4 regions of the Mesorhizobium sp. USDA 4775 genome follow, and region 3 is predicted to be linked to each of the others. Evidence: riboswitches for the same ligand, from Rfam matches in the RefSeq annotation. Region 3 holds a riboswitch; each other region holds the start of a gene.
What was found. Region 3 has a riboswitch for cobalamin ahead of ACVILI_RS16090 (DUF1636 family protein). Riboswitches for the same ligand answer to the same signal wherever they lie in the genome.

Region 1: it holds a riboswitch for cobalamin, as region 3 does, so the genes downstream of both, ACVILI_RS22915 (DUF1636 family protein) here and ACVILI_RS16090 (DUF1636 family protein) in region 3, are expected to answer to the same signal.
Region 2: it holds a riboswitch for cobalamin, as region 3 does, so the genes downstream of both, bluB (5,6-dimethylbenzimidazole synthase) here and ACVILI_RS16090 (DUF1636 family protein) in region 3, are expected to answer to the same signal.
Region 4: it holds a riboswitch for cobalamin, as region 3 does, so the genes downstream of both, ACVILI_RS06650 (aromatic ring-hydroxylating oxygenase subunit alpha) here and ACVILI_RS16090 (DUF1636 family protein) in region 3, are expected to answer to the same signal.

What each region holds. Positions count from the first base shown of each region.
Region 1 covers NZ_JBSSFM010000001.1:4,681,984-4,689,788, forward strand. The annotation lists gene ACVILI_RS22910 (winged helix-turn-helix domain-containing protein) at 183-1,382, shown strand; cobalamin riboswitch at 1,412-1,616, shown strand; gene ACVILI_RS22915 (DUF1636 family protein) at 1,656-2,084, shown strand; gene cobW (cobalamin biosynthesis protein CobW) at 2,087-3,124, shown strand; partial or broken gene cobN (cobaltochelatase subunit CobN) at 3,143-6,665, shown strand; gene cobG (precorrin-3B synthase) at 6,662-7,805, shown strand, end outside.
Region 2 covers NZ_JBSSFM010000001.1:2,772,386-2,780,190, forward strand. The annotation lists gene ribB (3,4-dihydroxy-2-butanone-4-phosphate synthase) at 1-921, shown strand, start outside; gene ACVILI_RS13260 (MFS transporter) at 979-2,202, opposite strand; gene ACVILI_RS13265 (TetR/AcrR family transcriptional regulator) at 2,322-2,930, shown strand; gene ACVILI_RS13270 (hypothetical protein) at 3,025-4,008, shown strand; partial or broken gene bluB (5,6-dimethylbenzimidazole synthase) at 4,176-4,754, opposite strand; cobalamin riboswitch at 4,856-5,035, opposite strand; gene ACVILI_RS13280 (histone deacetylase family protein) at 5,157-6,083, shown strand; gene ACVILI_RS13285 (exodeoxyribonuclease VII small subunit) at 6,087-6,338, shown strand; gene ACVILI_RS13290 (DUF2277 domain-containing protein) at 6,438-6,704, shown strand; partial or broken gene ACVILI_RS13295 (pirin family protein) at 6,745-7,667, shown strand; gene dxs (1-deoxy-D-xylulose-5-phosphate synthase) at 7,769-7,805, shown strand, end outside.
Region 3 covers NZ_JBSSFM010000001.1:3,310,682-3,318,486, forward strand. The annotation lists gene ACVILI_RS16065 (sugar ABC transporter ATP-binding protein) at 1-1,014, shown strand, start outside; gene ACVILI_RS16070 (ABC transporter permease) at 1,014-2,069, shown strand; gene ACVILI_RS16075 (substrate-binding domain-containing protein) at 2,139-3,128, shown strand; partial or broken gene ACVILI_RS16080 (DMT family transporter) at 3,256-4,214, opposite strand; gene ACVILI_RS16085 (class I SAM-dependent methyltransferase) at 4,535-5,149, shown strand; cobalamin riboswitch at 5,359-5,564, shown strand; gene ACVILI_RS16090 (DUF1636 family protein) at 5,587-6,054, shown strand; gene ACVILI_RS16095 (ABC transporter ATP-binding protein) at 6,051-6,839, shown strand; gene ACVILI_RS16100 (ABC transporter substrate-binding protein) at 6,887-7,805, shown strand, end outside.
Region 4 covers NZ_JBSSFM010000001.1:1,311,162-1,318,966, forward strand. The annotation lists gene ACVILI_RS06625 (phosphoenolpyruvate carboxykinase) at 1-1,228, shown strand, start outside; gene arfB (alternative ribosome rescue aminoacyl-tRNA hydrolase ArfB) at 1,327-1,764, shown strand; gene lysM (peptidoglycan-binding protein LysM) at 1,854-2,318, shown strand; gene ACVILI_RS06640 (alpha-ketoglutarate-dependent dioxygenase AlkB family protein) at 2,545-3,174, shown strand; gene ACVILI_RS06645 (hybrid-cluster NAD(P)-dependent oxidoreductase) at 3,274-4,371, opposite strand; gene ACVILI_RS06650 (aromatic ring-hydroxylating oxygenase subunit alpha) at 4,392-5,639, opposite strand; cobalamin riboswitch at 5,754-5,954, opposite strand; gene ACVILI_RS06655 (DUF680 domain-containing protein) at 6,451-6,648, shown strand; gene ACVILI_RS06660 (DUF680 domain-containing protein) at 6,721-6,924, shown strand; gene ACVILI_RS06665 (DUF680 domain-containing protein) at 6,992-7,228, shown strand; gene ACVILI_RS06670 (ABC transporter ATP-binding protein) at 7,314-7,805, opposite strand, start outside.

The sequences.
Region 1 (7,805 bases), 1.4 Mb from region 3:
CCTTGTTCAAAACGCCGACCTGGACGGCATATCCGGAGAAACTGGTCCGATCCGCTCCTGTTTGATTTCCTTCGTTTTTTACTCCACTTTTCTCTCCTGACAGGGTTGCCGCTAAAACCCTGCTAGCATGGGCTGGAATCACCCGTCAGACCCACAGCAGAAGCGCCCAGAGTGATACCTGCATGAAGGAAAAAATCTCGCTTGCCATAGCCCGGCGCATCGCGCTCGCCGCACAGGGGTTTCTCGATCCCCGCCCAAATGGCACACCCGACCGCCGCCACTTCGCCCGCGTGCTCTCCCGCACCGGCCTGCTGCAGATCGATTCCGTCAGCGCGGTGGTGCGCGCGCATTATATGCCGCTTTATTCCCGCCTTGGCCCCTATCCCTTGACCTTGCTCGACAATGCCGCCGTGACGCGCAAGCGCACCGTCTTCGAATACTGGGCGCATGAGGCTTCCTTCCTGCCGGTCGAGACTTACCCGCTGATGCGCTGGCGCATGCAGCGCGCCGAGCAGGGCGACGAGATGTATCTGGGCCTGGCCAAATGGGGCCGCGAGCACGCCGCCTATATAGAAGAGATCTACCGCGAGGTCGCCGCGCGCGGCCCGATCGCCGCTTCGGCGCTGGAAGGTCAGAAAGGTTCGGGCGGCTGGTGGGGCTGGAGCCATGCCAAGCATGCCTTCGAATGGCTGTTCTGGGCCGGGCGCATCACCACGGCGCACCGCCGCGGCTTCGAGCGCTACTATGATTTGCCCGAGCGCGTGCTGCCGCAGGCGATCCTCGACCTGCCCGTGCCGCCAGCCGAGGACGCGCACCGCGAATTGCTGCGCATTTCCGCCCGCGCCCATGGCGTGGCGACATCAGGCGACCTGCGCGACTACTTTCGGCTATCGCCGGCCGACATGAAAGGCCGGCTGGAGGAACTGGTCGAGCTGGGCGAATTGCTGCCGGTGCGTGTCGAGGGCTGGGACAAGCCGGCCTACCTTCATAAGGACGCCCGCCTGCCCCGGAAAATCGAGGCCCGCGCACTGTTGGCGCCGTTCGACCCGGTCGTCTTCGAGCGCTCGCGCTCGGAGCGGCTGTTCGATTTCCACTACCGCATCGAGATCTACACGCCGGCTGAGAAGCGCCAATACGGCTATTACGTCCTGCCCTTCCTGCTCGGCGACCGGATCGTCGCCCGCGTCGACCTCAAGGCTGACCGGCCGGCCAGCGTCCTGCGCACCCACGCCGCCTACGCCGAACCCGGCGCGCCACCTGAAACCGCCGCGCAACTCTTCGAGGAACTGCAGCAGATGCAGGGCTGGCTTGGCCTTCAACGCATCGAAGTGACACCCGCCGGCGATCTGGGTCCGGCGCTCGCCGACATCGCCATGTCGTAGCCGCGCGTTGACACCGCTGCCTGCAAAAGCCTAAATCCGCTCCAGACGGTCCCTTGCCCGCAACGGCAGGGGCTAAGAGGGAATGCGGTGCGGGATTTCGATCTCAAATCCGCGGCTGTCCCCGCAACTGTAAGCGAAGAGCCAAGGCCGAAAGCCACTGGGACGTTCCCGGGAAGGCGGCACCCAAGGCGATGACCCGCGAGCCAGGAGACCTGCCGTCTGCGACAAAAGAATCCGATCGCCCGGCGGGTTTCCGGGCAAGGAGCCCGGTTTTTGGACCAGAACAGCAGTTTTTCGGCTGGCACAGCGGACAATTCGTCCGCCGACGGCGATGCCTTGGCCGGCGTCACCGTCATCGTCTGCGCCTCCTGCCGCGACGAGACCGGCTCCGACGCCCATCCCCGCGCCGGCGAACTGCTAGCCGAAGACACGCGCCAAGCCGCTGCAGGCGATGACATCCGCATCCGCACGGTCGAGTGCCTCGGCAATTGCAAGCGCCGGCTGAGCGCCGCGATCCTGCGCGACGGCTGCTGGAGCTATGTCTTCGGCGACCTGACCGCGACCAGCGGCGCCGACCTCGTCACCGGCGCCAAAATCTTCGCCGCCTCGACCGACGGCCTCATTCCATGGCGCGGTCGGCCCGATTCCCTCAAGCGCGGCCTCGTTGCCCGCATTCCTCCCCTCAACCTGCTGAAGGATTGATCATGAGCGCTTCCGTCACCCGCGTCCCCTGCACCGTCGTCACCGGCTTCCTTGGTGCCGGCAAGACGACGCTGGTCCGCCATCTCCTGGAAAACGCCAGCGGCAAGCGCATTGCCATCATCGTCAACGAGTTCGGCGACATCGGCATCGACGGCGAGATTCTGAAGGGCTGCGGCATCGACACCTGCCCGGAGGAAAACATCGTCGAACTGGCCAATGGCTGCATCTGCTGCACCGTGGCCGACGATTTCGTGCCGGCGCTCGACCAGATCCTGTCGCTCAACCCCAAGGTCGATCACATCCTGATCGAGACCTCGGGCCTGGCCCTGCCCAAGCCGCTGGTCCAGGCATTCCAGTGGCCGACGGTGAAGAGCCGCGTCACCGTCGATGGCGTCATCGCCGTGGTCGACGGTCCCGCACTGGCCGAAGGCCGGGTCGCCAACGACATGGACGCCTTGCAGGCGCAGCGCGCGCAAGATGATAGCCTCGACCATGACGACCCGGTCGAGGAACTGTTCGAGGACCAGATCGCCTGCGCCGACCTGATCATCCTGTCGAAAAGCGATCTTATGGACGCCGCCGGTTCGGCCCGCGCCAACGCCATCATCGGCGAACACTCCGCCCGTGCCGTGAAGATCGTGCCGACCTCGCATGGCAAGGTCGATCCCTCCGTGCTGCTCGGGCTCGGTCTCGCCGTCGAGGACGACATCGAGAACCGCAAATCCCATCATGACGGCGCCTTCGACCACGAGCATGACGACTTCGACACCTTCATCGTCGACATTCCCTCGATCGCCAATCCGGATGAGCTGGCACAACGCGTCGCCGCCGCCGCCGAACAGGAAAACGTGCTGCGCGTGAAAGGCTTCGTCGAGGTCGGCGGCAAGCCGATGCGGCTCTTGCTGCAGGCCGTCGGCCCGCGCGTCAATCATTACTATGACCGCGCCTGGACCGCCGAGGACGACCGCCGTTCGCGCCTGGTCGTCATCGGCCTCAAGGGGCTGAACCGCCCGGCAATCGAGCGTATACTCGCCGGCTGATTTCAGACACGGGCCGCGATGCATATCCTCACCACGACCTCCGCCTCGCTCGACGATCTCGCCGAGCCGGTCGATCTGCGGCAGACGCCGGCGGATATCGTGGGCCTGTCCTTCACCGACAGCGACCTCGCCGGACTGGCGGCCGCCTGGAAGGCGGATGCCGGCCGTTTGCCCTCGATGCGGCTGGCGGCGCTTCGCGACCTGCGCCACCCTATGTCCGTCGACCTCTGGGTCGACAGCGTCGCCCGCCACGCCAAGATCATCCTGGTACGCATCCTCGGCGGCTACGACTGGTGGCGCTACGGCTGCGACCAGCTGGCCTCGACCGCTCGGGAACGCGGCATAAAACTGGCGCTGCTGCCCGGTGAAAGCCATGACGAGGATATCAGGCTGATCGAAGCCTCGACGCTGCCGCGCTGGGAATTGGACGCCCTGCTCGGCTATTTCCGCGAGGGCGGCCCGGCCAATATGGGCGCGCTGGTGCAGCGGCTGGCCAGGCTGGCTGGGCAGGACGCGGCCGTTGTTGAGCCGGTGGCGGTGCCGAAGGCCGGCTACTACGAGCCAGGCCGCGGCGTCGTCCCCCTCGCCCTTGAGGGAGAGGGAAAGGTCGTGCCCATTCTCTTCTACCGCTCGATGCTGCTGGCCGCCGACGTCGCACCCATCGACGCCCTTTTCGACGCGCTGCGGCAGCGCGGCATGACGCCTGTCCCCATCTTCGTCTCCGGCCTCAAAGACCCGACATCCCTGGCCTTCGCGGAAACCGCCATCGCCAAGCTCAGACCCGTTGCCATCATCGCCGCGACCGCCTTCGCTTCCGGCGCCGAACCCGGCGTTGAAACCCTGTTCGACCGCGCCGGCGTGCCCGTTTTCCAGGTCATCGTCGCCACCACCCGCCGCGACATCTGGGAGAATAACCAGCGTGGCCTGGCGCCCGCCGACCTCGCCATGCATGTCGTGCTGCCAGAACTGGACGGCCGCATCCTCGCCGGCGCGATTTCCTTCAAGGGTGAAAGCGATGTCGATCCCGCGCTTGGCCACCGCGCCTTCGCCAACCGGTCGGAACCGGATCGCGTCGCGCAGGTCGCTGACCGCGTGGCAGCCTTCATTCGCCTGCAGGAGACGCCCCGCGCGACGCGCAAGCTCGCCATCCTGATCCCGGGACTATCCCAGCGCGCCTGGCCGTACCGGCTATGCCGTCGGCCTCGACGTGCCGTCGAGCGTGCTGGCGATGCTGCATGACCTGAAGGAACAGGGCTACGGGGTTGAAGGGATCCCGCAATCGCCTCGGGAATTGCTGGATTTGCTGGAGCGGGGCGATGGTGGGTTGGGATTGGATGAGTATCTCGACCTTTCACGAGACCTGCCTGTCGAGGCAATGACTGCTGTTGAGGCGGCGTGGGGGAAAGCGGAAGACAAGACAGGTTTGCGCGAGGCACCCCCCTCTGTCCTGCCGGATATCTCCCCCGCAAGGGGGGAGATTGGCAGTTTCAGCGCTAAGGCCACTCTTGCAACGTCGGAGATTGGCGAGGGCAGAGATGACAGCGTAATCTCCCCCCCTGCGGGGGAGATGTCCGGCAGGACAGAGGGGGGTGTTCAAGCGCCGACCTCGCTGCACTTCCCCTTCCGCGCCACGACCTTCGGCAACATCACCGTCGCCCTCGCCCCCGACCGCGGCCGCTCGGCCGACCGCCGCGCCGACTACCACGACCCGACACTCCCGCCACGCCACGCCCTGCTCGCCTTCGGCCTCTGGCTGCGCAAATCTCTCGGCGTCCACGCCCTGATCCATGTCGGCGCCCACGGCACGCTGGAATGGCTGCCGGGCAAGACTGTCGCGCTGTCGAAGGCCTGCTTCCCCGAGATCGTCACCGGCGCCATGCCCGTCATCTATCCCTTCATCGTCTCCAATCCCGGCGAGGCAGCACAAGCCAAGCGGCGCATCGCCGCCGTCACCCTCGGTCATCTGCCACCGCCGCTGGCCGGTGCGGGACTTGACGAAGATCAGCACAAACTCGAGCGCCTAGTCGATGAATACGCCCAGGCCGACGGCCTCGACCGCCGCCGCCGCGACCGCCTGGCAAAACTGATCGTCGACACCGCGCAGAAAACTGGCCTCGCCGCCGAAGCCGGTGTCGCCAGGACCGACGCGCCCGACGAAGCGCTGCGCCGCATCGATGCCTGGCTCTGTGACCTCAAGGATTTCGCCATCAAGGATGGCCTGCATATCTATGGCCGCGCGGCTGACGACGAGCCCGACGCTATGCGCCGCCAAAGTGCCGAGGCTGAAAGGTCGGCGCTGCTTGCCGCGCTCGATGGCCGCCACGTCAAGGCCGGCCCGGCCGGCGCGCCGGCGCGCGGACGTTCCGACGTGCTGCCCACCGGCCGCAATTTGTTCACGTCGGATCCACGCACCATGCCGACGCCGACCGCCTATGATCTGGGCAAGGCGGCGGCGGAAGGAGTCGTGCGCGGCTATCTGCAATCGCATGGCGACTGGCCGCGTTCGCTGGTCATCGATCTCTGGGGCTCGGCCTCATTGCGCACCGGCGGCGAGGAGATCGCGCAAGGCCTGGCGCTGATGGGCTGCCGGCCGCAATGGGATGCCGCCACCGGCCGCATCACCGGCATCGAAGTGCTGCCGCCGGCGACGCTCGGCCGCCCGCGCGTCGACGTCACCTGGCGCATATCGGGCCTGTTCCGCGACATGTTCCCGACCCAGATCGCGTTGATCGACGCCGCCGCCAACGCCGTTGCCGCCCGCGATGAAGAAGATTCGGAAAACCCGCTCGCGGCCCGGACCCGCGCCGATGGCAAGATCAGCCCGCGCATTTTCGGCACCTCACCCGGCACCTATGGCGCCGGCGTCGAGAATCTCCTGTCGAGCGGCGACTGGGGCGCGCGTGAAGAGATCGGCCGTGCCTATCTCGACGCCACCTCGCACGCCTATGGCGGCGAAGGCGGCGAAGGCGTCTCCGCGCCCGGCGCCTTCGAAACCCGCATCGCCGAGGCCGATCTTCTGGTCCACACCGGCGACGACCCCGGCCGCGACATTCTCGAAGGCTCCGCCGACGTCGCCTTCATCGGCGGCTTTTCAGCCGCGCTTGCGGCGCTTGGCCGGAATGCCGACGTCATCGTGCTCGATACGACGGACCCGCAAATGCCGAAGCCGCGCTCGATCAGTGAGGCCGTATCGCGCGTGGTGCGCGCCCGCGCTGTCAATGCCCGCTTCATCTCAGGCCAGATGCGGCACGGCCCACGCGGCGCCTCTGAATTCGCCGAGACGGTCGACCGGCTGGTCGGCTTCGCCGAAACCACGCATGCCATATCGGGCGCGCTGATCGAGGCCGTGCACGACGCCTATGTCGGCAACGCGGATGTTCGCGCCTTTATCCTTCGGGAAAACCCGGCGGCGGCGAAAGTCATTGCCGAGCGTTTCCTGTCGGCGCGCCGGCGCGGCCTCTGGCATCCCTTGCGCAATTCCATCGACGACGATCTCGCCGCGCTGATTGCAGAGGCCGAGGCGCTGGGAGTGGCGGCATGAACGCCTTCTCACGTCGCGGCGCCTGCCCGGCCCTGTCGGCGCCGATGCAGACCGGCGATGGACTGCTGGTGCGGCTCAACCCGGTTGCTGGAGCGTTTTCGCCGAAGCTGTTGATCGGTCTGGCCGAATCCGCCCTGCGGCATGGCAACGGCATCATGGAAGTGACAGCGCGCGGCAGCCTGCAGATTCGCGGGTTGACGGCGGATAGCGCTGCGCTGCTGACGGCGGAGGTCGACGCGCTGGGCATTGCGGTGCGCACCGGCGTGCCGATCGAGACGGGGCCGCTGGCGGGCATCGATCCGCAGGAGGTTGCCGATCCACGACCACTGGCTGAGCGGGTCAGGGTGGCGGTTGACGAGGCCGGGCTGACGCCAAGGCTCGGGCCGAAGGTGTCTGTCGTGGTGGATGGCGGCGGGCAACTGACGATGGATGCGGTGACGACCGATGTGCGGCTGAAGGCGGTACGGGCCGACAACGGCATCGTTTGGAGCGTATCGGTTGCCGGCGATGGCCAAAACGCGAAGGTGCTGGCAACGGTCGATGCGGATGCCGCCAGAGACATAGCCGTGGCTGCACTCAGGATGGTCGCTGAAAAAGGCCGTGAGGCGCATGCGCGGGACTTGTCGGAGCGGCAGTTGGTGTCTCTAGCAGGTTGGCTATCCTTGACAGGTTTGCGCGAGGCGTCCGGCAGGACAGAGGGGGGCGCCTCGCGCAAACCTATCGGCCCTTTTCCCTTAGCCGGCGACACTTTCACCCTCGGCATTGCCCTCCCCTACGGCAGCATGCCGGCGGATAAAATCATCGACCTTGCGCAAAGCGCCGTGACCCTCGGCACCACCGAAATCCGCCTCGCCCCAGGCCGCGCTCTGCTCTTCCTTGGCCAGCCGACGGACACCAACCAACCCCTCCAGACTATCGCCGCCACCCTCGGCTTCGTCACCTCCGCCGCCGACCCGCGCACCCTCATCGCCGCCTGCCCCGGCACGCCGGCTTGCGCCTCCGGCCGCATCGCCACCCGCGACATCGCCGAGACGATCGCCACGGAAAACGCCGACATCCTTGACTTCACCCTGCACATTTCCGGCTGCGCCAAGGGCTGCGCGCATCCCGGCCCGGCGGCGCTCACAATCGTCGGCGGCG
Region 2 (7,805 bases), 540 kb from region 3:
CCGATGCCGCGTGAGGAAGCCAAGCGGCTCAACCTGCAGCCGATGGTCGCCGACAATGATTCCGCCCACACCACCGCCTTCACCGTCAGCGTCGATTTCAAGCATGGCACGACGACAGGGATTTCGGCCGAAGACCGCACGCTGACCGTGCGCAACCTTGCCAACGGCAATGTCGGCGCCTCCGATTTCGTCCGCCCCGGCCACATCTTTCCGCTGATCGCCCGCGAAGGCGGCGTCCTGATGCGTTCGGGTCATACCGAAGCGGCGGTCGATCTCTGCAAGCTCGCCGGCCTGCCGCCGATCGGCGTCATTTCCGAACTGGTCAACGACGACGGCACCGTCAAGCGCGGCCCGCAAGTGCAGGCTTTCGCCGAAGAGCACGGCCTGAAGCAGGTGTCGGTCGCCGACCTCATCGCCTACCGCCAGCGCAAGGAAACGCTGGTCGAGCGTGTCGCCTGCTCCGATATCGACACGCTTGGCGGCAAGGCGCAGGTCTTCACCTACACGCTGCCCTGGGACACGATGCATCACGTCGCTGTCGTTTTTGGCGATATACGCGATGGCGAGGACGTGCCGGTGCGGCTGCATTCCGAGGATGTGGTGACCGATGTCTTCGGCACCAGCCATCGCCTGGACGGCATCATGAAAGCGATGGGCGAGCGCAAGCGCGGCGTCATCGTCTATCTCAGAGAGGGCTCCGTCGGCGTCGCGCACCAGGAGCGCAAGCGTCCGCTGAGCGGCGACCGCGAGGATCACGAAGAGGCGCGCCGCCGCGAAAACGAATGGCGTGAAATCGGTCTCGGCGCGCAGATCCTGAAGGATCTCGGCATTTCCTCGATCAACCTGATCGCCTCGCGCGAGCGTCATTATGTCGGCCTCGAAGGGTTTGGCATCCACATCGCCAAGACCGAGATCCTCTAGAATATATCGATATTCGGGTCAGGTCGGCCTGACCTGAATCTCAACTTATCCTGCCTGTCACTCGGCCGGAACGGCGGCTGCTTCGCATCCGTCCAGCTCGCATTTTTGCGTGGCAAGGATGCGCTGGCCGAGCAGCACGGTGGCGAGCGCAATCGTGCCTGATGCCACCGAGACCCAGAACCCGTTCTGGGCGCCGAACGCATCCACCACGGCGCCGGCGGCGAAGGAGCCCAGCGCCATGCCGATGCCGATCCCGGTGGTCACCCAGGTGATGCCTTCGGTCAGCATCGCTTCCGGCACATGCCGTTCGATCAGGCCGAAGGCCGTGATGAAGGTCGGCGAGATCGCCACGCCGCTGATGAAGACGGTCAACGCCAGAAGCGGCACGCTGCTGGCGGTGAGCGGCAGTAGCGTGCCGAGCGTGACCAGGGCGACCGCGATGGCAAGCTGGCGTTGCAGTGGACCCTTCAGGTTGAGCGCGCCGACAATGATGCCGAGCACGAACGACCCCAGCGCGTAGACGCCGATGACGAGGCTGGCGGCGCCGGGCTGGCCGAGCTCTTTTGTGATGGCCACCGTGCTCACTTCCGTCGTCGCGAAGGTGGCGCCAATGAAGATCAGGGCAAAGGTGATGATCTGCACTGGCCGCAGGCGGATCGCCGAGCCGCTCGAGCCGTGGTCCACCGGGCGCACTTGCGGCTCGGTCGATCTCTGCAGGATGAACGCGGTCGACCCCAAGGCGAGGAACAGTGTGCTCGCCAGCATGCCCGCTTCCGGAAACAGGGCGGCGCTGAGGCCGACCGACAGCGATGCGCCGGCGATGTAGACCAGTTCATCCGCCGCCGATTCGAAGGCGAAAGCGGTGTTCATCTCGGGCCGGCCCCGGAAAAGCTCCGTCCAGCGCGCGCGCACCATGGCAGGCATACTGGGCATGGCCGCCGCCAGCAGCGCCGACACGAACAGCGTCCAAACCGGCCAGTCCTGATTGGCGGCCGCAATGAGAGTGATGAAGGCGAGCACGGAGATGATTGTCGTGGGCACGACGATCCGCGTCTGGCCAAGGCGATCGACCAGTCTTGATATTTGCGGCGCCAGGAATGCGTTGGCCAGAGCGAATGTCGCCGAGACGGCACCCGCCAACCAGTATTCGCCACGCGTCTGCGACAGCATTGCCACGATGCCGATCGGCGCCATGGCGATCGGCAGGCGCGCCATGAAGCCGGCGGCCGCAAAGCCCCTCGCTCCAGGGGCGCGGAAGATTTCTGAATAGGGGTTTTGCATGGGGTTCCTCGACAAAGGGCGGTTCGACAATTACATACGAAGCGTATGAGGATTAGATAGAGCATACGCGACGTATGTCAATTGGCATACGGAACGTATGTGAATAGGGCCAGACGGAAATGCACAGACCCCGCAAGGAAATGATCGCCGAAACGCGCGCCAAGCTGATTGCCGCGGCCCGCCAGGCCTTTGGCACGATCGGATATGCCGAGGCGTCGATGGATGATTTCACGGCATCGGCCGGGCTGACGCGCGGCGCCCTCTATCACCATTTCGGCGACAAGAAGGGACTGCTGGAGGCGGTTATCGCCGAAATCGACGGCGAGATGGCGGCCCGGGTGAATGAGGTGGCGTCGAGAGCGCCGACCCGCTGGCAGCATTTCGTCGACGAATGCACGACCTATATCGAAATGGCGCTGGAGCCGGAAATCCAGCGCATCATGTTCCGCGACGGTCCGGCCGTCTTGGGCGATCCGGCGCAATGGTCGAATGCCAATGCCTGCGTCGGCTCAATGACCGATCATCTGACCGCGCTGCAAGGGGAGGGGGTGGTCGTCCCGGGCGTCGACCCCGAGACCGCCGCACGGCTGATCAACGGGGCGAGCGGCCAGGCGGCGCAGCGGATCGCCAATTCTAACGACCCCGAAGCGACGTCGAAGATAGTGGTTGCGGCGTTCAAGCAACTGCTCGAGGGACTGCTCAGAAAACCGGGTTCGCAACAGAACTAAATCCTCGTTGGGCGCACCGCTGTCCACCGCTCATGATTGACAATCCTCGGGGTGAGCGCATCCTTTCCAGCCATCTCTGAGGGGAGATTCGGGCATGTGGGATTTCGATATCGGCATGTCGGTGTCCATCATGGTGCGGACCTGGCCTTTCATTGTCTTCCGCATGATCGTCTATTTCGGCATCACGCTGGCCTACATCATGGCGACCGGCACCGGCGCTTCCGTCGGCTATGGCGTCGGCCATATCTCCACCGATCCTGACGGGCCGATGTCCTTTGCCCTGTGGGGCGGGGTGGTCGGCTTCGGCGTGGTTTCGATCGCCGTCTATTGGATCCGCGAATACATCCTCTATGTCGTCAAGGCCGGCCATATCGCCGTGATGGTCCATCTGATTGATGGCCGGGATGTTCCCGACGGCCAGAACCAGATCGCCTATGCCAGGCAGGTCGTGACCGAGCGCTTCGCCGAGGCCAACATCCTTTTCGTCGTCGACCAGCTGGTCAAGGGCGCCATCCGCGCCATCACCGGCCTGCTCGGCGGCATCGCCGCCTTCCTGCCCATTCCGGGGCTGAGCGGCCTGGTCTCCTTCATCAACACGGTGATCCGCCTGTCACTCACCTATGTCGACGAGATCATCCTCGGCTACAACATCCGCATCAATTCGTCCTCACCGTTCGAAACCGCTCGGCAAGGCGTGGTGCTCTACGCCCAGAACGGCAAGACCATGATCAAGAACGCCGTCTGGCTGGCGGTCATCATGTGGGGTGTCTCCTTCGTCATCTTCCTGCTGATGCTGGCCCCGGCCGCCGCCATTCTTTTCCTCATGCCAGGGCAACTCGCCGGCTGGGCTTTCGTGCTCGCCATCGTCTTTGCCTGGGCCTTCAAGGCGGCCTTCATCGAGCCCTTCGCCATCGCCTGCCTGATGCAGGTCTATTTCAAGACCATCGCCGGCCAGGTGCCTGATCCGGCCTGGGATGCCCGGCTGGCCGAGGCGTCGTCGAAGTTCCGAGAGTTGAAGGACAAGGCGCTGGCCTCCTTTGGCGGCTCGCGCTGGGGCACGGCCGGCGCGACGCACTGATCGGCGGGATTCGCCTGCGCAGCAGCAACCGTGTTGAGGTGCGCCACCGCTGACTTGAGTGGCGTCTCTCCTTGCCCGCAAAAAGTCTCGCTCATGATCAGATCGGGCAGCGGCAGCCGCCGGCCCCAGCCATGCGTTTCCAGGTCCGGTTTGGATGCGAACTCGGAAACCCGGCCGACGCAGAGATATGCGATCGGCGTCACGTGCTCGGGAATGGACAGCAGGCTCTTCAACGCTTGCGGCTCGATGATGCTGACCCAGCCGACGCCGACGCCTTCGGCACGCGCGGCCAGCCAGAAATTCTGCACCGCGCAGACCGTGCTGTAGAGATCCATCTCCGGATTGTGCCAACGTCCCAGCGGCGAGTTTTTTGAGCGCTCGCGGTCGCAGGTGATGCAGATGTTGAGGGCGCTTTCGCAGATGCCTTCAAGCTTGAGCTTGCGGTAGAGCGCCTGTCTTTCCACTTCGATTTCAGGCAATTCCTGCTCGCGCGCGGCCAGGAACAGGTCGCGCACATCAGCCCGTCGCGCGGCGTCGCGGATGACGATGAAATTCCACGGCTGCATGAAGCCGACCGACGGTGCATGGTGGGCGGCAAGCAGAAGCCGCGCCAGCACCGCGTCGTCGAGCCCGGTGGGCAGAAAATGGCTGCGCACGTCGCGCCGCGTGAACATGGCGCGGTAAACCGCGTCGCGCGCCATCTGGTCAAATCCATCACCCATAGCAGCGGTCATGTGTTCCGGCATCGCTCGTCCCCTTGCGATTGCAATAGCTCCACACCGTCAGAGCGCACTTTGTGCATCCAAGCGGACGCACGTCGCTCCGATGCCGTCCGCCTGACCATGCGGATGACGATGCCTGCCAGGCCGGTCTTCTGGCTTGGGATCAACCCGCGTCCGGTGCCTTCCCGTCATCGACAGTGGCATTTACCGGCGCGGTCCCCCTCACAGCGTTGGGCACGCCACGGAATTCAACCGTGTTCCCGATTCTCCCGCTTGCGACGGGCACCAGGCAGTAGCGGCGACCTTACGCCGAAGGCTCGGCCGCGCCAATCCCCGCAGCGACGCCAATGGACGCAGGCGCGATTTTCCCCAGCCATCAAGCTGCAATGCATGGCCATCGCGGCGCCGGGGCACTAGATAGGGAGCATGACAACCCGTCTCTACACGCATCCGATCTTCCTCGAACACATCACACCGCCCGGTCACCCCGAGCGGCCGGACCGCCTGCGCGCCATCGAGCGCGTGCTCGACGACGAGGCTTTTGCCGCGCTCGATCGTGTCAAAGCGCCGGAGGGCGACGAGGCCACCATCCTCTACGCCCATCCCGCCGATTTCGTCGCCCGTGTGCGTGCCGCCATTCCCGAAGAGGGTATTGCCCGCATCGATGCCGACACCACCGCCAGCCCGAAGAGCTGGCAGGCGGTGATCGCCGCGATCGGCGCGGCCAACGCCGCTGTTGACGACGTCTTTGCAGGCCGCGCCGACAATGTCTTCGTCGCCGCAAGGCCGCCCGGCCACCATGCCGAAAAGACCACCGCAATGGGCTTCTGCTTCTTCAACACGGCGGCGATTGCGGCGCGCTATGCGCAGAAGAAGCATGGCGCCGAGCGTGTCGCCGTCGTCGACTGGGATGTCCATCACGGCAACGGCACGCAGGATATTTTCTGGGACGATCCCTCGGTTCTCTATTGCTCGACGCACCAGATGCCGCTTTATCCCGGCACTGGCGCGAAGACCGAGACCGGCGCCGGCAACATCGTCAATGCACCCTTGGCGCCGCAGACCGGCAGTGAGGTGTTTCGCGATGCCTTCCTGTCGCGGGTGCTGCCGTCGCTCGACAATTTCGCGCCCGATCTGATCATCATTTCGGCCGGTTTCGACGCGCATCACCGCGATCCGCTGGCCGAGATCAATCTGACCGAGGACGATTTCGACTGGGCGACCGGCCAGTTGATGCAGCGCGCCGCGCGCCACAGCGGCAACCGGCTCGTCAGCCTGCTCGAGGGCGGCTACGATCTGCAGGGACTGGCATTTTCGGTCGCCGCCCATGTCGGGCGACTGATGAAAGGATGAATGATGGCTGGTGAAACCAACGAAGACGTCAAGGCGATGAGCTTCGAACAGGCACTCGACGCGTTGGAGAAGATCGTCGATGATCTGGAGCGTGGCGACGTGCCGCTCGACCAGTCGATCAAGATCTACGAGCGCGGCGAGGCGCTGAAGGCGCATTGCGACCGGCTGCTGAAGGCCGCCGAAGACAAGGTCGAGAAGATCAGGCTGTCGCGCGACGGCAAGCCGGTCGGAACCGAGCCGCTCGACGCGGATTGAGGCGCGGAGTAGCCTTACCGGTTTTTGGACACGATCAAGGTTGAGGATTAAGCTCGTCCCGATTGAAACGGCTCCAGGACAAGAGGAGATACGGAAGCGATGTGCAGAAACATCAAGACCCTGTTCAATTTTGACCCGCCGGCAACCAATGACGAAGTGCGCGACGCGGCCCTTCAGTTCGTTCGCAAGCTGAGCGGAACGACACGGCCCTCGAAACAGAACCAGCATGCGTTCGATCACGCCGTCGAAGCCATTGCGGCATCGGCGCGCGAACTTCTCGATTCGCTCGAAACCAATCAGCACCCGCGCAACCGCGAAGAGGTGGCGGCCAAACTGCGGGCAAAAGCGGCGATCCGCTTTGCCTGATGCGGCCAGAGCGGTCCTCGACCGCTGACAAGGAGAGCCCATGAGCTTCTTTCCCGGAAAAGACCCTGAAGCCGGCGACGCCTTTGCCAGCGACCAGATCGAACTGATGGTCATCCCGAATGCCAAGGACATTGGCGGCTTCGAGGTGCGCCGCGCTCTGCCGACCGCCAGGCGGCGGCTGGTCGGGCCATTCATCTTCTTCGATCGCATGGGTCCGGCGATCCTGCGGGCAGGCCAGGCTCTCGATGTCCGTCCGCACCCACATATCGGCCTGTCGACGGTGACTTATCTGTTCGACGGCAAGATCCGTCATCGCGATTCCCTGGGCACCGAAATGGTGATCCAGCCGGGCGACGTGAATTTGATGACCGCCGGCCGCGGCATCGTCCACTCCGAGCGCACGCCGGAGGAATTGCGTGGAGCGCCGATGTCGATCTCTGGCCTGCAAACATGGCTCGCCTTGCCCGATGGCAAGGAGGAAGTGGCCCCGGTCTTCGAGAACACCGCCGCCTTGCGGCTGCCCGAGATCGATGCCGAAGGCGTGCGCGGCCGCATCGTCATCGGCGATTTTCAAGGGTTGCGCTCCCCCGTGAGAGCCGATTCCGAGACACTTTACGCCGACCTTAGGCTGGCGCCGGGCGCCAGTATAAAGATTCCCGCCGACGCGGAAGAGCGCGCCATCTACACGCTGGAAGGCGAGGTCGCGATTTCGGGCGACGTCTTTCCGGCAGAGCGGTTGCTGGTGTTCCGGCCCGCTGACGAGATCATCATATCGTCGCAAACCGCGGTGCGCATTTCATGCTTTTCGGCGGAGCCTCGCTTGGCTCGCAGCGCTACATCTGGTGGAATTTCGTCTCCTCGTCGAAGGAGCGCATCGAACAGGCCAAGCAGGAATGGAAGACGGGACGCTTCGATATCGTTCCTGGAGATGAGAAAGAGTTCATCCCGCTGCCGGAAAGCTGAGGAAATCGGCGAGGGGATCTGATTGATCCGCGTCACCGACACGCATTTACTTTCGCCGGCCGGCGGCTTATCCCGCCGTTGAACAGAAAGCCTGAGCACCCGTGAACGCAACGCCGCATACGCCGCTTCTCGACAAGG
Region 3 (7,805 bases):
CCGACGGCCGCACTCACGGTAGGTGAGGTCGACAGGCTGTTCGACATCATGCGCAAGCTCGCCGCCAGCGGCGTCGGCATCGTCTACATCTCGCATCGCCTCGAGGAGGTACCGCAGATCGCCGACCGGGTGACGGTCATGCGCGACGGTCGCGTCGCGGGCGTCACCGAGCCGCACGCGCCGCAGGCCGAACTGGTCCGGCTTCTGGTCGGCCGGCCGCTGGATGAGCTTTATCCCGAACGGTCGACGAAGGCCGGCAAGACACTGCTCAGCTTGCGTGATGCCAGCTTCAGGCTCGCCCATGAAAGCGCCGGCTGGCAGCCGCCGAGCGGCGTCTCGCTCGACGTCAAGGCGGGCGAGATCGTCGGGTTGGCCGGCATCATGGGGGCAGGGCGCACCGAACTGCTCAGCGCGCTCTATGGCACCGGCCTGTCCGGCCGTTGGGAAGGCGAGGTTGCTATAAATGGCCGGCCTGTAAGGCTGGATTCGATCAGGGCGGCCCGCGCGGCCGGCATCGCCTTCGTCACCGACGATCGGCGCGGCAGCGGGCTGATGCTCAGAATGGCGGTGGGCCTCAACCTGGTCATGTCGGTGATCCGCCGCATCTCGCCCTTCGGCCTGATGTCGCAGCGCCGCCAGGCGGATGCGGTGAAGCAGTCCTTCGGCCAGTTCGATATCAGGCCGAAGAATCCCGACATCGCCGTCGGCGCGCTGTCCGGCGGCAACCAGCAGAAGGTGGTGCTGGCCAAGGAGATTCTCGGCAATCCCCGGCTGCTGCTGCTCGACGAACCGACCCGCGGCGTCGATGTCGGTGCCAAGGGCGAGATCTACGCGCGGCTGAGGCAGTTGGCGGCGCAGGGGCTCGGCATATTGGTTGCGTCCAGCGAGATGCCGGAGCTCATCGGCCTGTGCGACCGGATCGTGGTGCTGCGCCAAGGGCGCAACGTGGCGGAATTCATCGGCGGCGTCGACGAGCACACGGTGCTTGACGCGGCAAATGGCAGGGAGGCCTGATGTCTGAACAGAAGATTTCGGTGACAGCGAGCCCCGCTGTGCCGGCGGCAGCGCCCAAGCATCGCGATCCGCTCGCCCTTGTGGTGCGCTTCCAGAGCCTGATCGGCCTGGTGGTGGTGGCGATCGGCGGCATCATCTTCTCGCCGCGCCGGCACGGCCAGATCCTGTTCCTCGATCCCGACAACATCGCCAACATCGTGCGCGCCGTGTCGGAAACCGGCATCATCGCCATTGGCATGACCTTCGTCATCATCACCGCCGGCATCGACCTGTCGGTTGGCGCGGTGCTCGGCCTGTCCAGCGTCGTCACCGCGTCGATGATGATCTCGGGTGGATTCGGGCTCATTCCCACCATCCTCGCCGTGCTCGTCATGGGCATCGTCTTCGGCGCCATCCAGGGCACTATCTCCACCCGCTTTCGGCTGGAGCCGTTCATCGTCACGCTTGCTGGCTTGCAGGCGGCGCGCGGCCTGGCGCTGGTCGTCTCGGGCAACCAGTACATCAACATTTCCTATGGCGACGGGCCGGGGCTGGCACCGCCTGTGTTTGCGATCCTCGGAGAGCGGCTGTTCAACAACACCGTGCCGGTCGCCACCATCGTCTTCATCGTCTTTGCCGCGATCGCAACGATCGTGCTCAACACGACGCGCTTCGGCCGCTATGTCTTTGCCGTTGGCGGCAACGAGCGCGCGGCGCGCATTTCCGGCGTGCCCGTTTCGATGGTGAAGATCTCGGTCTATGCCATCACCGGTTTTGCTTCGGCTCTGGCCGGCATCGTGCACGCCGGCCAGTTCAATTTCGGCAGCGCCAATGACGGCATGGGCTACGAACTGACAGCCATCGCCGCCGTGGTCATCGGCGGCACAAGCCTGTTTGGCGGCGCCGGCTCGATGGTCGGCACCGTGGCCGGCACCATCATGCTGGGCGCGCTCGCCAACATCCTGCAGCTCAACAACATCACGCCGGCAATGCAGTTACTCGCGACCGCCGCGATCATCGTGCTGGCGGCAGTGCTTCAATCCCTCGTTCGCCGCCGCGAGGGTTTGGGTCGTTAGGAGGAAGGCGGCAACAAAGTCGAAGTCAACCAAGGTCTGGCCCCCGGCCCGACGAGGAGGAGAGTGAGTATGAAGACCACAAGACAAGGAACGAGGCGCACGCTTCACGCCGTGCTTCTGGCAGGCGCGGGCCTGTGCATTGCGGGATCCGCCCAGGCTGCAGACCCGATGGTCAAGGCCTGCGCCAAGGACGGCCAGTTCATCATCGGCTTTTCGCAGGCCAACAATGCCGAGCCCTATCGTCAGCACGTCAATGACGAGCTGACCGCGGCGGCCAAGACCGTGCCGGGCTTCACGCTGCAGATCGCCGACGGCGCCGGCAACGTCAACACGCAGACCTCGCAGGTCGACAATTTCATCACCCAGAAGGTCGATCTGCTGCTGATCTCGCCCTTCGAGGCGGCACCGCTGACGCCGGCGGTGAAACGCGCCATGGATGCCGGCATCCCGGTCATCGAGCTCGACCGCAAGACGGTCGGCGATCCCGGCAAGGACTACACCGCCTTCATCGGCGGCGACAATTACAAGATCGCGCTCGAGGCCGGCAAATACACCGCCAAGACCTTGCTGCCGGATGGCGGCGAGGCGGCGGTGCTGGAAGGCTTGCCGAGCTCGACGCCGGCGGTTGAGCGGCTGAACGGCTTCAAGGACGGCGTCAAGGAGAATGCCAAGATCCAGGTCGTCGCCGAGCAGGCCGCCGACTGGGTGCCGGACAAAGCCCAGACCGCCTTTGCCGCCATGCTGCAGGCGCATCCCGACATCAAGGTGCTCTATGCCTCCAACGACATGATGGCGGCCGGCGCGCTGCTTGCCGCCAAGGGAGCTGGCAAGGACGTCAAGATCATCGGCACCGACGGCCTGCCCGGACCGGCCGGCGGCATCGAGGCCGTCGCAAAAGGCGACTGGGCGGCGACCTTCACCTATCCGACGGGCGCCAAGGAAGCGATCGAGATGTCGAAGAAGATCCTGCTCGACTGCGCGACTTCGGTGGAACCAACGGTGACGGTGGAAACGACCGCGATCACGGCGGAGAACGCCAAGCAACTGATGGGGAAGTGAGGGCCGGAGAGCCCGGCACTGAACTTGATGCGCAAGGCCCCGGAAGGGGCCTTGTTCGTTTTGGGGGGGCCTGCCGAAGAATGGCAACTTCATGGCGCACTTCGGTCATTCGCGCGGCTATAGATTTCTACGCCACGCGTGGTTGAGCTGGCCTGGGTTTGACCACGGTGGCGAGTATGATGCCGGCGACAATGAAGGCCGCACCGACCAGATCGTAATCGTGCAATTCCTCGCCGAGCAGCAGATAGGCAAGCATGGCGACGAACACCGTCTGCAGGTAGAGCAGCATGCTCGCCCGACTCGCGCCGAGTGTTTCCACGCTCTTGTTGTAGAGATAGTACATCAAGGCGCCGCCGGGTCCTGCCAGATAGGCGAGCGCGAGAATGCTGTGGACGTCCATGGCGGAGCGTGCGTCGTTGAACAATTCCCACAAATGGAAAGGCAACGCGACCAGCGCACCGGCGCCGAGCAGCAGCACGACCATCGGCAGGAGTTCGATGCCGAATTTGGCACGGCGCAAAAGCACGGTGTAGAGGCCCCAGCAGAACGCGCTGCCGACGATCCACAACTCGCCGGCGTTGAACTCGAGTTGCAGCAGCGCCGTCAGGTTCCCGTGGGCAACGATGAAAATCATTCCGGCGAGCGCAACCAGCGCGCCAAGCGACTTCCACAGTCCGAGCGGTTCGCCAAGCACGAAACGCGCGAGCACCATCGTCATGACAGGCGAAAGCGCCATGATGATGCCGGCCGTGGTGGCGTTGGTGTCGTTGAGGCCATGGTAGATCATACCCTGGCATAGGGTGAGGCCGATCGCCCCCACGGCGACGACCTCCAAGGCGCGAGTTCGCAAAAGCCCAATCATGGCGTCGTGATGACGGTGCACAATCGGCAGTAGGATGGCGCAGGCAAGCGTCAGCCGCCAAAAGCAGAGCCCCAGGGCGGCATTTCAGGCGCCACCCATTTGGCCGCGATATAGACACCAGCCGAAAGCAGCCAGCACAGGATGGCGGCCGGATAGCCGGTCAAGGAGGATATGGGCCCGACCGCGGGTTGCGCGGCTTGATGCGCTATCGGCATTGCCTGCATGTCATGTCCTCCCCTTCGATGACGTCTGCCGACGGGGTAACATAGCCTGCGTCGTTGGGTCGTGCATCCGTTTTGAAGGGTGAGGTCGCGTACGCTTTTACTTTGGTATCGGGAGGTCGCGTGTCAGCTTTTCGCGTTGCATAGCCTGGCAGTGGCGGTTGGCAGTCGACCCAAATGTGACATTTAGTTCTGGTCGCGCTCCTGCCAGGATTTGGCATCCCGCCCCAACCGCTTACCTTGCGTTCAACTCCGCCATATAAGCATTCGAAATCCCGGGGGCGCCGCGAATGCTAGACAACTACAACCTCGACCGCTTCGGCGTGATCCACCAGATCGACGCCACGCCGATCACATACGACAAGCAATACATTTCCTATTACGAGGATCTGAGCGACCGGACCATCAAGCTCGGCTATCAGCGGCTTGGCTGGGTGCTGGGGATCACCGGTGAGATACCGCGGTCCGTGTTGGAGATTGGCTATGGCACCGGCACCTTCATTGAGGCCGCCAAGATTACCGGGGTTGCCGACTGTGCCGGCTGCGACATCACCAAATTTCCGCTGCCCGAGGGCGTCCGCTTTGTCGATTGGGACGAGGCGCTCGCCGGCTCGTGGGATCTCGTCGCCATGTTCGACGTGCTCGAGCACATTCCGGATCTGGGTTTCCTCGCCCGCCTTCAGACCCGCCACCTGGCCATCGCCGTCCCTTACTGCCGCTGGCGTGAACTCGGCGCCGATGGCGATGCATGGTTCCGGACGTGGCGCATGCGTCTGCCCAACGAGCACCTGCACCATTTCGACCGTGACTCGCTGGTGGCGCTTCTCGCGCACTACGGCTTCGAATGCGTGACGCTGAATTGCTTTGAAGACGGGATCAGACTGCGGCCAGGCGAAGCGGGTCCAAATATTCTGTCAGGCTTTTTTAGAAAGCTGTAGCGCCGGTTTCCCTCGGCGACCGCGGCCAGGTGTCATGCCTCCTGCCTGGTGACCGCTCGCGGCTGAAAACCGAGGTACCGCCGAAGATTTATTGCGCGAGGACAGGGGTTCACATCGTCGAGAAATATCGCTTCAACGTAATGTTATTACATATTCTACGAAGCGCAGCGACATCGCAAAAAACCCATTGCGATGCGATCGATGGAAATCTACGGTGGGTGCGTGATGGTCCCCGCGCCGAAAGGCAAGGGGTGAAAAGGGAACACGGTGAGACCCGCAGAGGTCGAGACCGTGGCTGCCCCCGCAACTGTAAGCGGTGAGCAAGATCCGACGTGCCACTGGCCGGCAAGGCTGGGAAGGCAGGATTGCGCTGAGACCCGCGAGCCAGGAGACCTGCCATCACCGAGTTGACCGGACGGGGTGTGCCGGGAGGAGACGTGGACGTCGGTCTTGTCGTCCGGCTCGCCAGCATCCTTCCGTCGCTAGTTTTGGAAAGTGACGGAAAGTTGGACGGCGCCATCGATCATCGCATCATCGTGTGCACGCTTTGCCGTGACATCCCGACCGGCATCAGGTCGGGCGAAAGCCTGTGTGCCGATCTGCGCTCCCGGCTCGCGGCCTGCCAGGAACCCACTGTGGCGCATGGCTTCACGATCGAAGGCGTCGAATGCATGGCGGGCTGTGCGCGGCCGCTGACCGTGGCCTTCCAGGCGCCAGGCAAGGCTTCCTATCTCTTCGGCTCCATCGACGCCGAGGCCGACGCCGGCGATCTCGTGCGATTTGCCAGGCTTTACGCCTCGCTCGCCGACGGCTGGTGCAATTCCGGACAGCGTCCGCCGCGGCTGGCGGGCAAGACGCTGGCTCGTATTCCCGGACCGGCCAAGTTTGAGGGCAACAGCCGATGACAACGCCGCTTCTCGAAGCCCGCGAACTCTGCGCGACGGCGAATGGCCGCGACCTGGTCCACGCCGTCAGCCTGTCGGTGGCCACAGGCGATCGCCTTGCCATCATCGGCCCCAATGGCGCCGGCAAGACCACGCTGCTGCGCATGCTGTCGGGCATGCTCAGGCCAAGTTCCGGCGAGGTGAAGTTTGGCGGGCGCCGTCTGGACCGTATCTCGACCGCCGAGCGGGCTCTGCATATCGCCGTCGTTGGCCAGACCGACCAGCCGGACCCGCGGCTGGCGGTGATCGACTATGTCGAGCTCGGCCGCGTCCCGCATGCCGGCCTGAGACGCAGGAGCGAGGAGCGCGACATCGTCGTCGACGCGTTGCGCCGGACCGGCCTGTTGCCGCTGCTTGGCCGCAGCATCGGCTCGCTGTCGGGCGGCGAACGCCAGCGCGCCCAGCTGGCGCGCGCCATCGCGCAGCAACCGAAGGTGCTGTTCCTCGACGAGCCGACCAACCATCTCGATCCGCGCGCCCGTGGCGAATTGCTCGAACTCGTTGCTGGCTTCGGCATGACAGTGATCGCGGTGCTGCACGATCTGACTTTGGTGGCGCCCTTCGCCACCAGGGTCGCGGTGATGAACGAAGCGCGGCTGCATGCGCTGGCCGCGCCGCGCGAGGCGCTGACCCAAAAGCTGATCCGCGAGATTTTCGGCGTCGACGTGTTTCGCCTGCGCCATCCGACCGAAGACCGCGAACTGACGGTCTTCGATGTTCCAAACCGCGCCGCGCCGCCATCCTGATCGAACCCATCCCTCATCCGACATTGTTCAACCAAGGAGCAAAATCCGTGAAACGTCTCATGCTGTCGCTCGTCTTCTCGCTGCTGGCTTCGTCAGCCTTCGCCTTCCCGGTCACCGTCGACAGCTGCGGCAAGCCGCTGACCTTCGACGCGCCGCCCAAACGCGCCGTCATCCATGATCTCAACATGGCCGAGATGGCCTTCGCGCTGAAGCTGCAGCCGTCGATCGTCGGCCTGACCGGCATCACCGGATGGTACAAGGTCGGCCCCGAATTCAAGGCCGAGCAGGGTTCTATTCCCGAACTGGCGCCCAAATACCCGACGCTGGAAAACCTTGTCGCCGTCGAGCCCGATTTCTTCTTCGCCGGCTGGTACTATGGCATGAAGCCGGGCGGCGACGTGACGCCAGACACGCTCGCCCCGCACGGCATCAAGACGCTGGTGCTGACCGAAAGCTGCGTCCATCTCGACAAGAACCGTCCGGCTGCCTCGATGGATCTGCTCTATGGCGATGTCGAAAAGCTGGGCAAGATCTTCGGCAAGGAGACCGAAGCCAAAAAACTTGTTGCCGGCTGGAAGGCGCAGCTCGCTGATATCACTGCCAAGGTCGGCGGCGCAAAGGGGACGCGGGTGTTCCTTTATGATTCAGGTGAGGACAAGCCGTTCACCGCCGGAAAATTCGCCATTCCGAGCGCCATGATCACGGCGGCGGGCGGCGACAACATCATGGCCGACATGGACACCAGCTGGGGCAACACGGATTGGGAAACCGTGGCGTCGCGCAATCCGCAATTCCTCATCCTGCTCGATTACCAGGATGGCGGCGGCTACAAGAAACTGCTCGACTTCCTCAAGGCGCACCCGGCGATGAAGGAGACGGACGCGGTCAAGAACGAGCGCTTCGTGGCGCTCCGCTATGCCGAACTGACGCCCGGCCCGGCAAACATCGAGGCGATCGGCAAGATCG
Region 4 (7,805 bases), 2.0 Mb from region 3:
CGAGTTTGCCTGGCACTCGCTGTTCATCCGCAATCTTCTCATCCGTCCGGACAAGGCCGAGCTCGAACAATTCGTGCCCGAGATGACGATCATCGACCTGCCGTCCTTCCGCGCCGACCCCGCCCGCCACGGCAGCCGCACGGAAACGATGATCGCCGTCGACCTCACCCGCAAGATCGTGCTGATCGGTGGCACCTCCTATGCCGGCGAGATGAAGAAGTCGGTGTTCACCATGCTCAACTATCTGCTGCCGCAGAAGGGCGTGATGCCGATGCACTGCTCGGCCAATGAAGGGCCGGCGGGCGACGCGGCCGTCTTCTTCGGGCTTTCCGGCACCGGCAAGACGACACTGTCGGCCGATCCGTCGCGCACGCTGATTGGCGATGACGAGCATGGCTGGGGTCCGCACGGTATCTTCAATTTCGAAGGTGGCTGCTACGCCAAGACGATCAAGCTGTCGGCCGAGGCCGAGCCGGAGATCTTCGCCACCACGCAGCGCTTCGGCACGGTGCTGGAAAATGTCGTGCTCGACGCCGACGGCGTGCCGGACTTCAACGATGGTCGCCTTACCGAAAACACACGCTGCGCCTACCCGCTCGACTTCATCCCCAATGCCTCGAAGACCGGGCGCGCCAGTCATCCCAAGAACATCATCATGCTGACCGCCGACGCTTTCGGCGTGATGCCGCCGATCGCGCGGCTGACCCCGGCGCAGGCGATGTACCATTTCCTCTCCGGCTATACGGCCAAGGTGGCCGGAACCGAAAAGGGCGTCACCGAACCCGAAGCGACGTTTTCGACCTGCTTCGGCGCCCCGTTCATGCCGCGCCACCCCTCGGAATACGGCAATCTGCTGCGCGAGCTCATTGCCAGCCACGGCGCCGATTGCTGGCTGGTCAACACCGGCTGGACCGGTGGCGCCTACGGCACCGGCAAGCGCATGCCGATCAAGGCGACGCGCGCTCTGCTGACCGCCGCGCTCGACGGCTCGCTGAAGACAGCCGAATTCCGCACCGACGCCAATTTCGGCTTCGAGGTGCCGGTAGCGGTGCCTGGCGTCGACGGCGCCATTCTCGATCCGCGCTCGACCTGGGTCGACAAGCCTGCCTATGACCGCCAGGCGGCAAGACTGGTCGGCATGTTCGCCGTCAACTTCGAGAAATTCGAGCCGCATGTCGATGCAACCGTGATGGGGGCGGCGCCTCGCATGCAGGAAGCGGCGGAGTAAGAGCCCGGATCGCTTGGCATCGTAGCCGCGCAGTACCATCGAAGGCCCGGTTTCGATCGGGCCTTTTCTTTTGTCCGCCGCCGCGCCATGACTGCGGCATGCCGATCGATGACAATATCATCATATCAGACGAAGCCGTGATCCATCCCGGTGACCTGCACGAGGATTTCATCCGCTCGTCGGGGCCGGGTGGTCAGAACGTCAACAAGGTGGCAACCGCCGTGCAACTGCGCTTCGACGCGGCCAGCGCGGCCGGCCTGTCGGAACGCGTGCGTGCCCGCACGATCAAGCTTGCCGGCCAGCGCGCCACCAAGGACGGCGTCATCGTCATCGAGGCCGGGCGCTTCCGCACCCAGGAGCAGAACCGGGCGGATGCCAGAGCGAGGCTCACGGCGCTTGTCGCCAAGGCCGCCGAACCGCCGCCGCCACCCCGCAAGAAGACGCGCCCCTCGAAAGGCGCGGTGGAGCGGCGGCTGAAGAGCAAGGCTGGACGCGGCACGATCAAGAAGCTGCGCGGCCGGGTGGAAAACGACTAAGCACCACACCAGCCGCGTGCATAAAACGGCTTTCCATTTCGCACCGCAGATGCGAGGTTTCGCCATTGCCACAGCAAGGGAGACCAGAGATGGGCATGTTCGATTTCGTCAAGAGCGTCGGCAAGAAACTGGGCATCGGCGGCGACGAGGAAGCCGCACCCACGGCCGACACGCTCAAGAAGGAGCTCGATTCACACAAGCTCGGCACCGATGGCGTGCAGGTCGTCGTGCAGGGCGACACGGCGGTGCTGAAGGGCGTGGTCAAGGACCAGTCGATCTTTGAAAAGGCGGTCATCGCCGTCGGCAACACGCTGGGCGTCTCCAAGGTGCAGGCCGACGAATTGCAGGTCGCGCCGGACGCCGGCAAGGCAGCTGCCCCGGCCAAGGAACCGACCTTCTACACCGTCCAGAAGGGCGATAACCTCTGGAAGATCGCCGAGAAAAGCTACGGCAAGGGCCAGGGCGCCAAGAACACCGCCATCTTCGAGGCCAACAGGCCGATGCTGACCCACCCGGACAAAATCTATCCGGGCCAGGTGCTGCGCATCCCCTGATTCGGCTGCCAGGCAGTCTCGAAACGGCTTAATCAAGCGCCGCGCATCCGAAAGGACGCGCGGCGTTTTCGATTTTGCCAGTTGCGCTTCAGCGAGGCCGTGATGGTGCGGCCCTGACCCAGATAGCAATAGCCGCAGCAGTGCAATCGGCGACGGCTTTCGGGTCGCTGTTTTCCGTTGATGGTGGCATCTTGCGGGCTCGAACCATCTCAAGGTGCGCTATTCCATGCTCGTTCTGCCCAACGGCGTCCGCCACATGCCGGCCTATCTCTCCCGCGCTGTTCAGGAGGCGCTGGTCGAAGAGGTGAGAGGCATCATCCAGCAGGCGCCGCTGTTCGTCCCTGCCATGCCGCGCACCGGCAAGGAGATGAGCGTGCGCATGACCAACTGCGGCCCGCTCGGCTGGGTCACCGACAAGGAGCGCGGCTATCGCTACCAGCCGACGCATCCGCTGACAGGAGAGCCATGGCCGCCGATCCCGGAGGGCCTGCTCGAGCTGTGGCGGCAGGTGTCGGGCTATCCGAATCCGCCGGAGGCCTGTCTTATCAATTTCTACACGGCCGACGCGAAGATGGGCCTGCACCAGGACCGCGACGAGGCCGATTTCTCGGCGCCAGTCGTCTCCGTCTCGCTGGGCGACGATTGCCTGTTCCGGGTCGGCCAGACGACGCGCGACGGCGCCACCAAATCGTTCAGGCTGAAGAGCGGCGACGTCGTCGTGCTTGGCGGCGAGGGCCGTCTCGCCTTCCACGGCGTCGACCGCATCTATCCCTCGACCTCGGCGCTGCTCAAGAACGGCGGCAGGATCAATCTGACGCTGCGGCGGGTAACGAAGCCGCACGAGAACGCCTTATAAGCCGCTCCCGAGGCACGTCCCTATCAAGGCCGCAAGGGTCCTGGAAACAACAGCCGCAACTGCCTGGCAAGGCTGCGGTGCCGGGGCCGGCCGACGCTGTCACGCCTCGATTTCGAGAGCCGAAAGCGGCTTCGAGCAGCAGGCGAGGATGAAGCCGTCATCGATCTCGTGATCGAGGATGCCGCCATTGTGGCTCATCTCGACGGCGCCGGAGACTTTCTTCACCTTGCAGGTTCCGCACAGGCCGAATTCGCAGGCCGCTGGGATCCGCACGCCCGAGGAGCGCGCCGTCTGCAGCACGGTCTGGCCGGCGACGCACTCGGCATCGACATCCGAAAGCGCGAAGCGGATCGGTGTGGCCTCTACGGGAACGGCGATGCCGTCTTCCCCGGGCGACGCGAACGGCGCCGGGACTTCCTCCACCGCGGGGGCGGCAAAGCTCTCCTGGTGGTATTTCGTCATGTCGAAGCCGGCGGCTTCAAGCATGCCGCGCACGGCGCGCATGAAAGGATCCGGACCGCAGCAGAAGATCTCGCGTTCGCGGAAATCGGGCGCCAGCAGCGGCAGCCGGATCGCGTCGATGCGGCCCATATGGCCGTACCAGCCCTCGCGGCTCGACCGCTCCTCGATCATGAAGCCGAGCGACAGGCCCGGCATATGGCCGCCGAGCAGTTCGAGCTCCTTGCGGAAGATGATCTCTTCCGGGCGACGCGCGCAGTTGACGAAGCCGACATCGGTCCATGGCGCGCAATCGTTCAGCCAGCGCAGCATCGACATCATCGGCGTCACGCCGGAGCCGGCCGAGATGAACAGATATTTGGCCGCCGGATGGCTGTGCAGCGAAAAATCGCCGCTCGGCCCATAGGCCTTGACGTGCGAACCGGGCACCAGGTGATCGAACATCCAGCGTGTGCCGATGCTGCCGGCCTGCGCCTTCACCGTCACCGCGATCGAGAACGGCCGCGACGGCGACGACGACAGCGTATAGGTGCGCATCAGCGGTCCGTCCGGCGTCGGCAGTTCCAGCGTCACGAACTGGCCCGGCTTGTAGCGGAACCAGGTCTGGTTGTCGGAGCGGAAGGTGAAGGTCTTGACGTCAGGCGCCTCGTCGCTGACGCCGATCACTTCCAGCACCTGCAGCCTGTCGTTCCAGGGCGCCATCTGGTCGAGATGGCGATAGAGGCCAAGATCCGTCATCGCGTTCATCCCCAAACCCCTCAGGCGACACTGCGCAGGGCCGGCCGGCCATCGTCGGCAAGGCGCGGACCGATGAAGCGGGCGTACCAGTCGACAAACTGGATCACGCCGCCCTCATGCAGCTCCGAATAGGGGCCGGGTTCATAGGCCGGCGACTGGATGCCGAAGGCGTTTTCCTCGACGATGCGGCGATCCTGGTCGTTGGTCTCGGTCCAGACATGGGTGAGTTCGGCAAGATCGTAGTCGACACCCTCGACCGCATCCTTGTGAACCAGCCATTTGGTCGTCACCGCGGTTTCCGTGGCGCTGATCGGCAGCACGCGGAAGGTGACGGCGTGGTCGCCCAGAATGTGGTTCCACGTCGTCGGATAGTGATAGAGCAGCAAGGAACCGATGCGGTCGGCGGAGACGCTGTCGGACAGGTTCTTCTTCACCGCCCGCTTGCCGGTCATCGTGTAGCTGACCGCATCGCGCAGCAGCGGCGCGCGGGTGGCGCGGTATTGCCCAGCCGGATCGATGCGGAACTTGCTCGGCAGGCCGGCCGCTTCGCATTTGGCCCAGTGTGCCAGCATCTCCGGATCGCTGTCGGCGCCTTGCACGCCGGTCACCGTCGGGGCTTCCGGGAAGGTTTTGCACAGCTCCGGGTGATTGCCGGCGCAGTGGTAGCACTCGCGGTTGTTTTCCCAGACGAGCTTCCAGTTGCCCTTCTCGACGATCGTGCTCTCGAAGGCGATCTTGGCTTCGCTGAGCCGGTGCGGCTTGAGATAGGGTTCGATCATCGCCCGCATCGGCGAGAAGTCGGCGGGTTCCTTGGCCAGGCAGATGAAGATATAGCCGGCCACGCTTTCGCAGGCGACCGGCTTCAGGCCGAACTGGCTCTTGTCGAAACCGTCGGCCATCTGGCGGGCAAACAGCAGCCTTCCGTCCAGCTCATAGGTCCATTGGTGATAAGGGCAGACCAGCTTGGCGGCCATGCCCTTGTCGGTGTTGCAGACCCGGCTACCGCGGTGGCGGCAGGAATTGTGGAAAGCGTTGATCTTGCCCTGCTGATCGCGCACCAGCACGACCGGATAGTCGCCGATCTGCACGGTGATGAAGCTGCCGGGCTTGGGCAGTTCGCAATCATGGCCGACGAACAGCCAGTCGCGATACCAGATCAGCTCCATGTCGAGCTTGAAGAAATTGGGATCGGTATAGAAGGGCTGCTCGAGCGAGAAGCCCTCTCTGCGGCTGTTCAAGAGCCTCAGCATATCGTTGCGCGCATCCATGCCCTGTCCTCATACTTAAAGGACTGAACTGGTGGTGATTGAGGAAGGATGAGACGCAGGCCGGCGAAAGCCGGGCGCGCGCCATCCGCCTCTTGACCGCCCACCGCGATCAGTCGAGTTCAAAAATCTCGGGCTGGTTTCCGGGCTCTGGAGTGTCCTTGCGGACGGTCGCGACACCTTCCCAGGCTTTCGCCCAGTGGTCTCCCGTTGCGACTTGAACTCCATCACCGTTGCGGGGGCAGCGCCGGATTTTGACCGGCTTCCCAATTCTCCGCCCCGTCGTCACGAAGCGGCACCTGAGATGACATGATCTAATCACGACGGCGTTTGCGACATCGGCATGAAAGCGACATCGCATCCATGCGGCGCGACACGCATGCGCAACGATCTGGGCGCGGACAGCGGTCACGAAAATCGTCTTCGCCGTTAGCTGTACTGGCTGTCAAAATCGACCCGGAACAGGGGCAAAAAAGGTTAACGGTTTCGAAAAGTGACTATTAGCGGATTCTAAAATCGAACCGAACGGTTCGTTTCTGTTGACGGTGCGTGCAGGACGGTGTGAACACTGGACCTCCGATACAGTCTGTGATCTTGCGGCTGGCTTTTATTAAGTGATTGATATTAAGAAGAAAAATTTATGGCGAGGAAACCTCTGGCACAATTTCAAGTGGTGGATTCTTGGTCCACACGGAACAACTTCGTGATTGGAAACGGCGATCTGGCTTTCCCACATCGGGGCTGTCCGAACGACGCGATTTCAATCCCAAGACACGCCGCTAGACGGACGGAAAAAAATACTGGAGTACTAAAAATGAAAAAGACTGTTCTCACTGCCGCCGCCCTTCTGGCCATTTCCGGCAGCGCCTTCGCTGGTAGCGACCACTACGGTTCGAATGCCGCCGCAGCCACGACTGTCGACAGCTCGTACACCGCTTCGACCAAGAAGTCGGAACCGGCTGCTCAGACGCCTGCCCAGGGCGCAGATCACAACCTCTTCGGCAATAACTAACAACGGGTCCCGGCTAATGGCGGGCTTTTCGCCCGCCGCTCTGGCCGATCTTGAGAAACTCAGGAGACTAACATGAACAAGTTCATCCTTGCTGCCGCCGCCGTCCTGGCCATTTCCGGCAGTGCCTTCGCTGGCAGCGATAACTACGGTTCCAACGGTGCCAACCAGCCGGCCGCTGCGGTCGACCATTCCTACACGGCTTCGGTCGACAAGTCGGCTCCGGCCACCCAGGTGCCTGCTCAGCAGGGCGCTGACCGCAACCTCTTCGGCAAGTAATGCCGGTTCACGGAAATGGCGGCGATGCCGGCCATTCCCGTGAAATCCAGAAATTCAGGAGACTAACATGAACAAGCTCATCCTTGCTGCCGCCGCCGTTCTGGCCATCTCCGGCAGCGCTTTCGCGGGCAGCGACAACTATGGCTCCAATGGCGCCAACCAGCCCGCCGCAACTTCGGTCGACAACTCGCGTACGGCTTCGATCCGCGAGAGCGGCTCGCCCGTCTACAAGCTGCTCAATTCGTCGGGCGACGTGCAGAAGTCCGCTCCTCAGGGCAGCGACCGGAACCTCTTCGGCCGTTAACAGCCGAAGCTGATCTCCAAAAAAAGAGCGGCGGGCCTGGCCCGCCGCTCTTTTTTGTTGCCTTGACCCAGCAGGACCGGCGGCCTCAAGCCGCTTTTGCTTCCGGCTTTTGCAGCGCGAAGGAATGTCCGTCCGCATCGAAGATATGCAGGTCCTCGGCACCGGCGCTCAGCCGCAATGTCGAACCGCGCTTGACCTCGACATTGCCGGGCAGCTTGGTCACCAGGGGCAGGTCGGCGCGGCCGATATCGACATAGACCAGCTGGACCTCGCCGAGCTGCTCGACATAGTCGACCGTTCCCTCGAACAGATAGTCCGCGCCGCTGGCAATCATCAGGTCTTCCGGCCGCACGCCGAAACTGACCGCCGCGCCCTTTGCCGAGGCCGGCGTCGTGATCGGCACCGTCGCCTTGCGGCCGCCGACATGGTTGACGACGGTCGGGTTGCCGGTCTTGTCGATGGTTGCCGGCAGGATGTTCATGGCCGGCGAGCCGATGAACTGGGCGACGAACAGATTGCCGGGTTTCTTGTAAAGGTCCATCGGCGTGCCGACCTGTTCGACATGGCCGTCCTTCAG